2 linked regions of the Oharaeibacter diazotrophicus genome follow. The protein of the gene in region 1 binds, or shares a complex with, the protein of each later gene. Links are inferred from orthologs where the notes say so. Each region holds a gene or a part of one and is shown on either strand. Other genes may lie near its edges.

Region 1 (3,189 bases):
GCAGCTGACCCGTCTCGTCGCCGAGGTCCGCGACGTGCTCGGCCGGCGGGCGCCGGTGCTGATCGATCAGGAGGGCGGCCGGGTCCAGCGCATGGGCGCGCCGCACTGGCGCCGGTATCCCTCCGCCGCGCGTCTCGCGGCCGCCGCCGACCTCGTCGCCGACCCCGCGCTGGTGCGCGACGTCGCGCGGCTGATGGCCGGCGACCTCGCCGCCGTCGGCATCGACGTCGACTGCGCCCCCTGCCTCGACCTCGCCTCGCCCGGCACCACCCCGGCGATCGGCGACCGCTCCTTCGGCGGCGATCCCGCCCGCGTCGCCGCCTGCGGCCGGGCCGTCGCCGACGGCCTTCTCGCCGGCGGCGTGCTGCCGGTGATCAAGCACCTGCCCGGCCACGGCCGCGCCCGCGTCGACAGCCACCATGAACTGCCCGTCGTCCACGCCCCGGCCGGCGACCTGCTCGCCCTCGACTTCGCCCCCTTCGTCGCGCTGTCCGACCTGCCGGCGGCGATGACGGCACATCTCGTCTACACCGCCATCGATCCGGCCCGGCCGGCGACCCAGTCGCCGGTGGTGATCGGCGAGGTGATCCGCGGCCTGATCGGCTTCGACGGCCTCCTGTTCTCCGACGATCTCTCGATGAATGCGCTCGAGGGCGATCTCGGCGAGCGGGCCCGCCGGGCGCTCGCCGCCGGCTGCGACGTGGCCTTGCACTGCAACGGCGACATCGCCGAAATGGAAGCGGTCGCCGCCGCGGCGCCGGTGCTCGCCGGTCGGTCGGCTGCGCGGGCCGAGGCGGCGCTCGCCCGCATCGGTACGCCCGACGACGCCGACCTCGACGCGATCGCCGCCCGCATGACGGCGGCGCTCGCCGCCCACGACGCGGCGGCCGGCATCTGAACCCGCGCCTCGTCGGCGCGGGCACGACATCGACCGATCGGAGGGCCACCCGCGTGGCGGACGCCGAGACCACCGAGACGCCGACCGCCCGGGCGGACGCCGACGACTGGTCGGCGCCGCCGCGCAGCGAAGCGGCGTCCGCGGCCGAACCGTCGCTGGTGGTCGACGTCGACGGCTTCGAGGGTCCGCTCGACCTCCTGCTGACGCTCGCCCGCAATCAGAAGGTCGACCTCTCGAAGATTTCGATCCTGGCGCTCGCCGAGCAGTACATCGCCTTCGTCGAAGAGGCCCGGCAGCTGCGCCTCGAACTCGCCGCCGACTACCTCGTGATGGCGGCCTGGCTCGCCTACCTGAAATCGCGGCTCCTGCTGCCGGCCACCGACGACGGCGGCGACGAGCCGAGTGCCGAGGAGCTCGCCGAGGCGCTCGCCTTCCGCCTGCGCAGGCTGGAGGCGATGCGCGAGGCCGCCGCCCGTCTGGTCGGCCGCGACCGCCTCGGCCGCGACGTCTTTCCCCGCGGCGCGCCGGAGCCGGTGGCGGTCGACCGCGTCAACGTCTGGCAGGCCGGGCTCTACGACCTGCTCGAGGCCTATGCCACGCAGCGCCAACGCCAGATCGTCGGCCGCGTCCACGTCCGCCGCCGCGCGGTCTGGGCGCTGGCCGATGCCCGCGAGATCCTGGAGCGGCTGGTCGGCCGGCTCGCCGACTGGATGCCGATCGAGACTTTCCTCGCCCCGTACATGCCGACCGCCGAACTGCGCCCGACGGTGCGCGCCTCGGCCTTCTCGGCGAGCCTCGAACTGGTCCGCGAGGGCAAGCTCGAGATCCGCCAGTCCGGCGCCTTCTCGCCGCTGTTCATCCGGACCGCACGGCCGGACGAGCGCGGGTCCGGCGAACCGCCGGCCGGGGAGGGCGCGTCGTGACCGCGCCCGCCGACGAGCCGGAACTGCCGGGCCTGCCGCCGGAAGAGGATCCGGCCGCCGTCGAGGCGCGGATGGCGGGCCTGCGCGTCGTCGAGGCGATGCTGTTCGCCGCGCCGATGCCGCTGTCGGAGGCCGACCTCGCCGCCCGCCTGCCGAAGGGGACGCCGGTGCGCGCGCTGCTCGCCGACCTCGAGAGCCTCTACGCCGGCCGCGGCGTCAACCTCGTCCGCGTCGCCGGGCTGTGGATGTTCCGCACCGCGCCGGATCTCGGCCATCTCCTGCGCGAGGAGGCGGTCGAGCAGCGCAAGCTGTCGCGCGCGGCCCTCGAGACGCTGGCGATCGTCGCCTACCACCAGCCGGTCACCCGCGCCGAGATCGAGGAGATCCGCGGCGTCGCCACCGCCAAGGGCACGCTCGACGTGCTGCTCGAGACCGGCTGGGTGAGGATGCGCGGCCGCCGACGCACGCCCGGCCGGCCGATCACCTGGGGCACCACGGAAGCCTTCCTGGTGCATTTCGGGCTGGAGAGCGTCGGCGACCTGCCCGGGCTCGAGGAACTGCGTGGGGCCGGGCTGCTCGAGGGCACGATTCCGCCGGGATTCTCGGTTCCGGTGCCGCGGTCGGCCGACGAGCTCTCGGACGACGAGGATCCGCTCGACGCGCCCGACCTTCTCGACTATGCGAGGAACGACGGCGAGGAGGGCTGACGCTCCGCCGCGGCGGCCCGCCGCTTGCTTCGACCCCCGCGGACGGGTAGATCGCCGCCCACGCGACACAGGAAGGATGGCCGGTTTGTCGGGTTTCGGACCTCGCCCGCATCGCAACCCCGTCGGGACCGCCGCCGTGCGGCGGATGCCGTGAGCACGGTCGGCACCACGGCCGAGCGGCCGCGCTGGGGCCGGCGCGGCACCGCCGCCGCCACCATCGCCGCCCGGCTCTCGATCGAGTCCGTCTTGCACGACTACGACGGTGTCGCCTCGCTGCGCGGCGTGACGCTGGAGGCCCGGCCCGGGGAGATCGTCTGCCTGCTCGGACATTCCGGTTGCGGCAAGTCGACCCTGTTGCGCCTCGTCGCCGGACTCGAGCGGCCGACCTCCGGGCGCATCGTGATCGGCGACCTCGAGGTCGCCGGTCCCGCGCGCTTCGTGCCGCCGGAGCGCCGCGGCGTCGGGCTGATGTTCCAGGACTATGCGCTGTTCCCGCACATGTCGATCCTGGCCAACGTGATGTTCGGCCTGACCTCGCTCGACGGTCCGGCCGCCGAGCGCGCCGCCCGGGCCGCGCTCGGCCGGGTCGGCCTCGAGGACTACGCAGAGGATTATCCGCACGCCCTCTCCGGCGGCGAGCAGCAGCGCGTGGCGCTGGCGC
Region 2 (4,295 bases), on another replicon or contig:
GGCGAAGCTCGGCGAGCCGAGGGTCGGACCGGGCCCCCTCCGGCGCCCCTTCTCCCTGGGAAACCACACGTTTCCGATCGTCGTCAGCGCTCATCACGAGTACCGCCTGGCGAGCACGAAACGCCGTGAAATCCCGGAGATCGGGGGCACCCCGAAAGTCGGGCGCACCATAGTCACGGCCCCCGGACGTGTCAAGAACGCGTGATTTGCACATAGATCATTGAAAGTCATGACGTTTTTCCCTCCGGAAGGGAGTCGTGGGGACGGCGCGACGCTTCGCCCTCCTCCATATCGATTTAAAAGGCGTGCACTCCGCCGATGGTATCAATGCCGCCCGTCCGTTGCCGTTCCCCGGGCCGCGCCGGGGATCAGACCGCCTCGCGGAAGGTCTCGGCGGTCTCGAGGTCGACGCTGACGAGCTGGGAGACGCCGCGTTCGGCCATGGTGACGCCGAACAGCCGGTTCATCCGCGCCATGGTGATCGGGTTGTGGGTGATCACCACGAAGCGGGTGTCGGTGGCGCGCGCCATCTCCTCGAGCAGGTCGCAGTAGCGCTCGACGTTGGCGTCGTCGAGCGGGGCGTCAACCTCGTCGAGCACGCAGATCGGCGCGGGGTTGGTGAGGAAGACGGCGAAGATCAGCGCCATCGCCGTCAGCGCCTGTTCCCCGCCGGACAGCAGCGTCATGGTCTGCGGCTTCTTGCCCGGCGGCCGGGCGAGGATCTCGAGGCCGGCCTCGAGCGGATCGTCGGCGTCGACCAGCTGGAGTTCGGCGGTGCCGCCGCCGAAGAGATGGGCGAACAGCCGGCGGAAATGGCCGTCGACCAGATCGAAGGCCGCGAGCAGGCGCTCGCGCGCCTCCTTGTTGAGACCGGAGATGGCCTGCCTGAGCCGCCGGATCGCCTCGATCAGGTCCTCGCGCTCGTGGACGAGGGCGTCGAGGCGCGCCTCGACTTCGGCGGCCTCCGCCTCGGCCTGCAGGTTGACGCCGCCGAGCTTGTCGCGCTCCTGGCGCAAGCGCTCCAGGCGAGCGTCGAGGCCGGCGAGGTCCGGGCGCGGGGCGTCCTCGGCGAGTTCGGCGAGCTTGCGGAGCGCGAAGACCGGGGCGTCGAAGCGTTCGCGGATCTCCTCGACGAGGCCGTCGCGCCGGGCCCGCGCGGCGGCGAGCCGCTCCTCGGCGCGCCCCCTGCCCTCGCGGATCTCGGATAGCCGGGCCAACGCCTCCGCCGCGCGACGGTCGGCGGCGGCGGCGGTGCGTTCGCCCTCGGCGAGCGCCTCGGCGGCCTCGCGGGCGGAGGTCTCGCCGGCGGCGATCGCCGCGACCAGACCGCGGCGGGCGGCGACGATCTCGTCGGGACGGTCGACCAGATCGGCCCGCTCGGTCTCGACGTCGTCGAGACGGCCGGCGAGTTCGTCGAGCCGGGCCTCGGCGCGGCGGACGCGGTCGGCCCAGCCCTCCCGCTCGCGGGCGACGGCGTCGCGGCGACGGGCGCGCTGCTCGCGGTCGCGGACGAGACCGTCGACGGCGGCGCGCGCCTCGGCGAGGCCGGCCCGGCGTTCGGCGAGTTCGAGCCGCGCCGCCTGGACCGCGCCGGCGAGGGTGTCGCCGTCCGGCAGATCCGCGAAGGCCTCTTCGGCCTCCTCGGCGGCGGCCGCCGCCTCCTCGACGTCGACGGCGAGGCGGCCGAGCTGGTCGGCGAGGGCGTCGCGGCGGGCGACGAACTCGGCCATGGCGCGCTCGGCGCGCATCAGCCGGTCGCGCGCCTCGGCGAGGGCACGGCCGGACGCCTTGACCGCCTCGCGGGCGGTTCGCTCGGCGTCGACGGCGGCGCGGACGGCGGTCTGTGCCCTCTGGAGGTCGGCACGGCGGGCCGCGACGACCTCGGCGGCGGCGGCGCGCTGGCGGTCGAGTTCGGCGAGGCGGTTGCGCGAGGCGAGCCGCTGCGCCGCGGGGGTCGGCGCGCCGGCGGCGGCGACGTAGCCGTCCCAGCGCCAGAGGTCGCCGGCGCGGCTGACGAGACGCTGTCCGGACCGGAGCGCGGCGGCGAGACGCGGGCCGTCGGCGGGATCGACGACGCCGATCTGAGCCAGCCGGCGCGCGATCGTCGCCGGACCGCCGACGTGACGCGACAGCGGCTCGGCGCCGTCGGGCAGCGTCGGATCGCCGTCGGCCGGCCCCGGCTCGCCCCAGTGGGCGGGGGCGCGGCCGTCGAGCGGGGCCTCAAGGTCGTCGCCGAGCGCGGCGCCGAGCGCGGTCTCGAAGCCGGCGGCGACGGCGAGGGCGTCGACCAGCGGAGGGAACAGGTTGCCGTTCTCGATATTGAGCACGCGCGCGAGGGTGCGGGCCTCGGTGTCGAGCCGCTGCGCCTCGCGCTCGGCCTCGGCGAGCGGTGCGCGGGCGGCGCGCTCGGCGGCTTCCGCGGCGGCGCGTCCGGCCTCGGCGGCGGCGGCGGCGTCCTCGGCCTCGGCGAGGCGTTCGGCGGCGATCTCCGCGTCGGCCTCGGCGTCGGCGATGCCGGCGTCGCCGGCGAGACGTTCGGCGATCGCCGCCCGCTCGGCCTCGAGGGCAGCGCGGTCGCGGGCGAGGCGATCGCGGCGCTCGGCGAGCTCGCGGCGGCGGCGGTCGAGCGCGGCGCGGCGGGCGCCGGCCTCGGCGTGGGCGCCGGTCGCCTCGGCGAGACGGACCTCGACGTCGGCGACCGCGGCGGCGACGTCGGCGAAACACGCCTCGGCGTCGGCGATCCGGTCGGCCTCCTCCGCGCTCTCGGCGGCGAGGGTCTCGGCCTCCTCGGCGAGGGCGGCGAGGCGCTCGTCGTTCTCGGCCACCAGCGCCGCCTCGCGGTCGCGGTCGCGCACCACCTCGGCGGCGCGGCGGGAAAGGTCGGCCAGACGTTCGCGGACGCGGCGCTCCTCGGCCTCCGATTCGCCGAGGGCGTGCCGCAGCCGCTGCAGCGCCGCGGCGCGTTCGGCGGATGCCTCGCGCAGGCCTGGCAGGCGGTGGGCGGCGAGGCCCTGTTCGCGCGCGGCTTCCGCCTGGGCCAGTTGCGCGTCGCCGAGCCCGTCGACCGTGGCGGCGAGCAGGCGCTCGGCCTCGGCGACGGCGGCGTCGACGTCGGCGAAGCGGATCCAGGCGGCGGCCGCCTCGATCTTGCGGATCTCGCCGGAGAGGCCGCGGTAGCGCGCGGCCTGACGGGCCTGACGCTTCAGCGCTTCGAGACGACCGTCGATCTCGCGGACGACGTCCTCGAGGCGGGTGAGATTGGTCTCGGCGGCGCGCAGGCGCAGTTCCGCCTCGTGTCGGCGGGTGTGGAGGCCGGAGATGCCGGCGGCCTCCTCCAGGATGGCGCGGCGCTGGGTCGGCTTGGCGGCGATCAGCTCGCCGATCTGGCCCTGGCGCACCAGCGCCGGCGACCGGGCGCCGGTGGAGGCGTCGGCGAACAGCAGTTGGACGTCGCGGGCGCGGACGTCGCGGCCGTTCATGCGGTAGGCCGAGCCGGCCTCGCGCTCGATCCGGCGGACCACCTCGATCTTGTCGGCGGTCTCGAAGCCGGGCGGGCCGCGCCGCTCGTCGTTGCCGAGTACCAGCGTGACCTCGGCAGAATTGCGCGCCGGACGCCGGCCGGAGCCGGAGAAGATGACGTCGTCCATGCCGGACGCGCGCATCGCCTTGTAGGAGCTCTCGCCCATGACCCAGCGCAGGGCCTCGACGAGGTTCGACTTGCCGCAGCCGTTCGGCCCCACGACGCCCGTCAGGCCGGGTTCGATCACGAACTCGACCGGGTCGACGAAGGTCTTGAAACCGACGATCCTGAGGCGCTCGAATTTCATGGGTCCGGGGCTTCGGCCCGGCCGCGCGGCGATGGCGGTCGGGACGAGACAATGACGGCCGGCGCCGCCACCCGGCAAGGGGCGGCGAAGCCGGCCGTCAAGGCGTCCACAGGAGATCGGCGCCGCGCCGCCTCAGCCCGCCAGCAGCGGGTCGAGCTTGGCGGCGAGTTCCTCGGGGCTCATGGCGCCGCGCACGCGCTCGCCGTTGACGAAGAAGGTCGGCGTCGAGTTGACGCCGAAGACGTCGGCGCCGCGGGCCCGGACCGCGTTGATGGCGTCGAGCAGCTTCTGGTCCGACAGCGTGGCGTCGAAGGTCGCCGGGGCGTAGCCGAACTGCTTGGAGATGTTGCGCAGGGCGGTGACCGGGTCGTCGGTGTAGGCCCACTCCTTGAGATGGGCGAACAGCGTCTTCACCACTTCGAAATACTTGTCGCCGGGCGCGTTGCGCGCCAGCATGAAGCCGGCGGC

Evidence for each region.
Region 2: the proteins of EDD54_RS04470 (region 1) and EDD54_RS16560 are in contact, whole or in part, in a crystal structure (PDB 3ZGX), measured with the Bacillus subtilis proteins. The link is inferred for Oharaeibacter diazotrophicus from one-to-one orthologs.

Annotation. Positions count from the first base shown.
Region 1 is NZ_SNXY01000006.1:935,270-938,458, reverse strand. Bases 1-2,886 are described here. They hold EDD54_RS04470 (segregation and condensation protein A), read left to right. Parts: upstream 1-951; coding sequence 952-1,821; downstream 1,822-2,886. Other genes in these bases: EDD54_RS04460 (ABC transporter ATP-binding protein), read left to right, coding at 2,679-2,886; scpB (SMC-Scp complex subunit ScpB), read left to right, coding at 1,893-2,528; nagZ (beta-N-acetylhexosaminidase), read left to right, coding at 1-898. In the rest of the region: more of EDD54_RS04460, read left to right, coding at 2,887-3,189. UniProt on the Bacillus subtilis protein: Participates in chromosomal partition during cell division. May act via the formation of a condensin-like complex containing Smc and ScpB that pull DNA away from mid-cell into both cell halves.
Region 2 is NZ_SNXY01000009.1:325,426-329,720, forward strand. The notes cover bases 169-4,160. They hold EDD54_RS16560 (chromosome segregation SMC family protein), read right to left. Parts: upstream 3,828-4,160; coding sequence 369-3,827; downstream 169-368. Other genes in these bases: EDD54_RS16565 (DsbA family protein), read right to left, coding at 3,960-4,160. In the rest of the region: EDD54_RS16555 (AtpZ/AtpI family protein), read right to left, coding at 1-94; more of EDD54_RS16565, read right to left, coding at 4,161-4,295. UniProt on the Bacillus subtilis protein: Required for chromosome condensation and partitioning.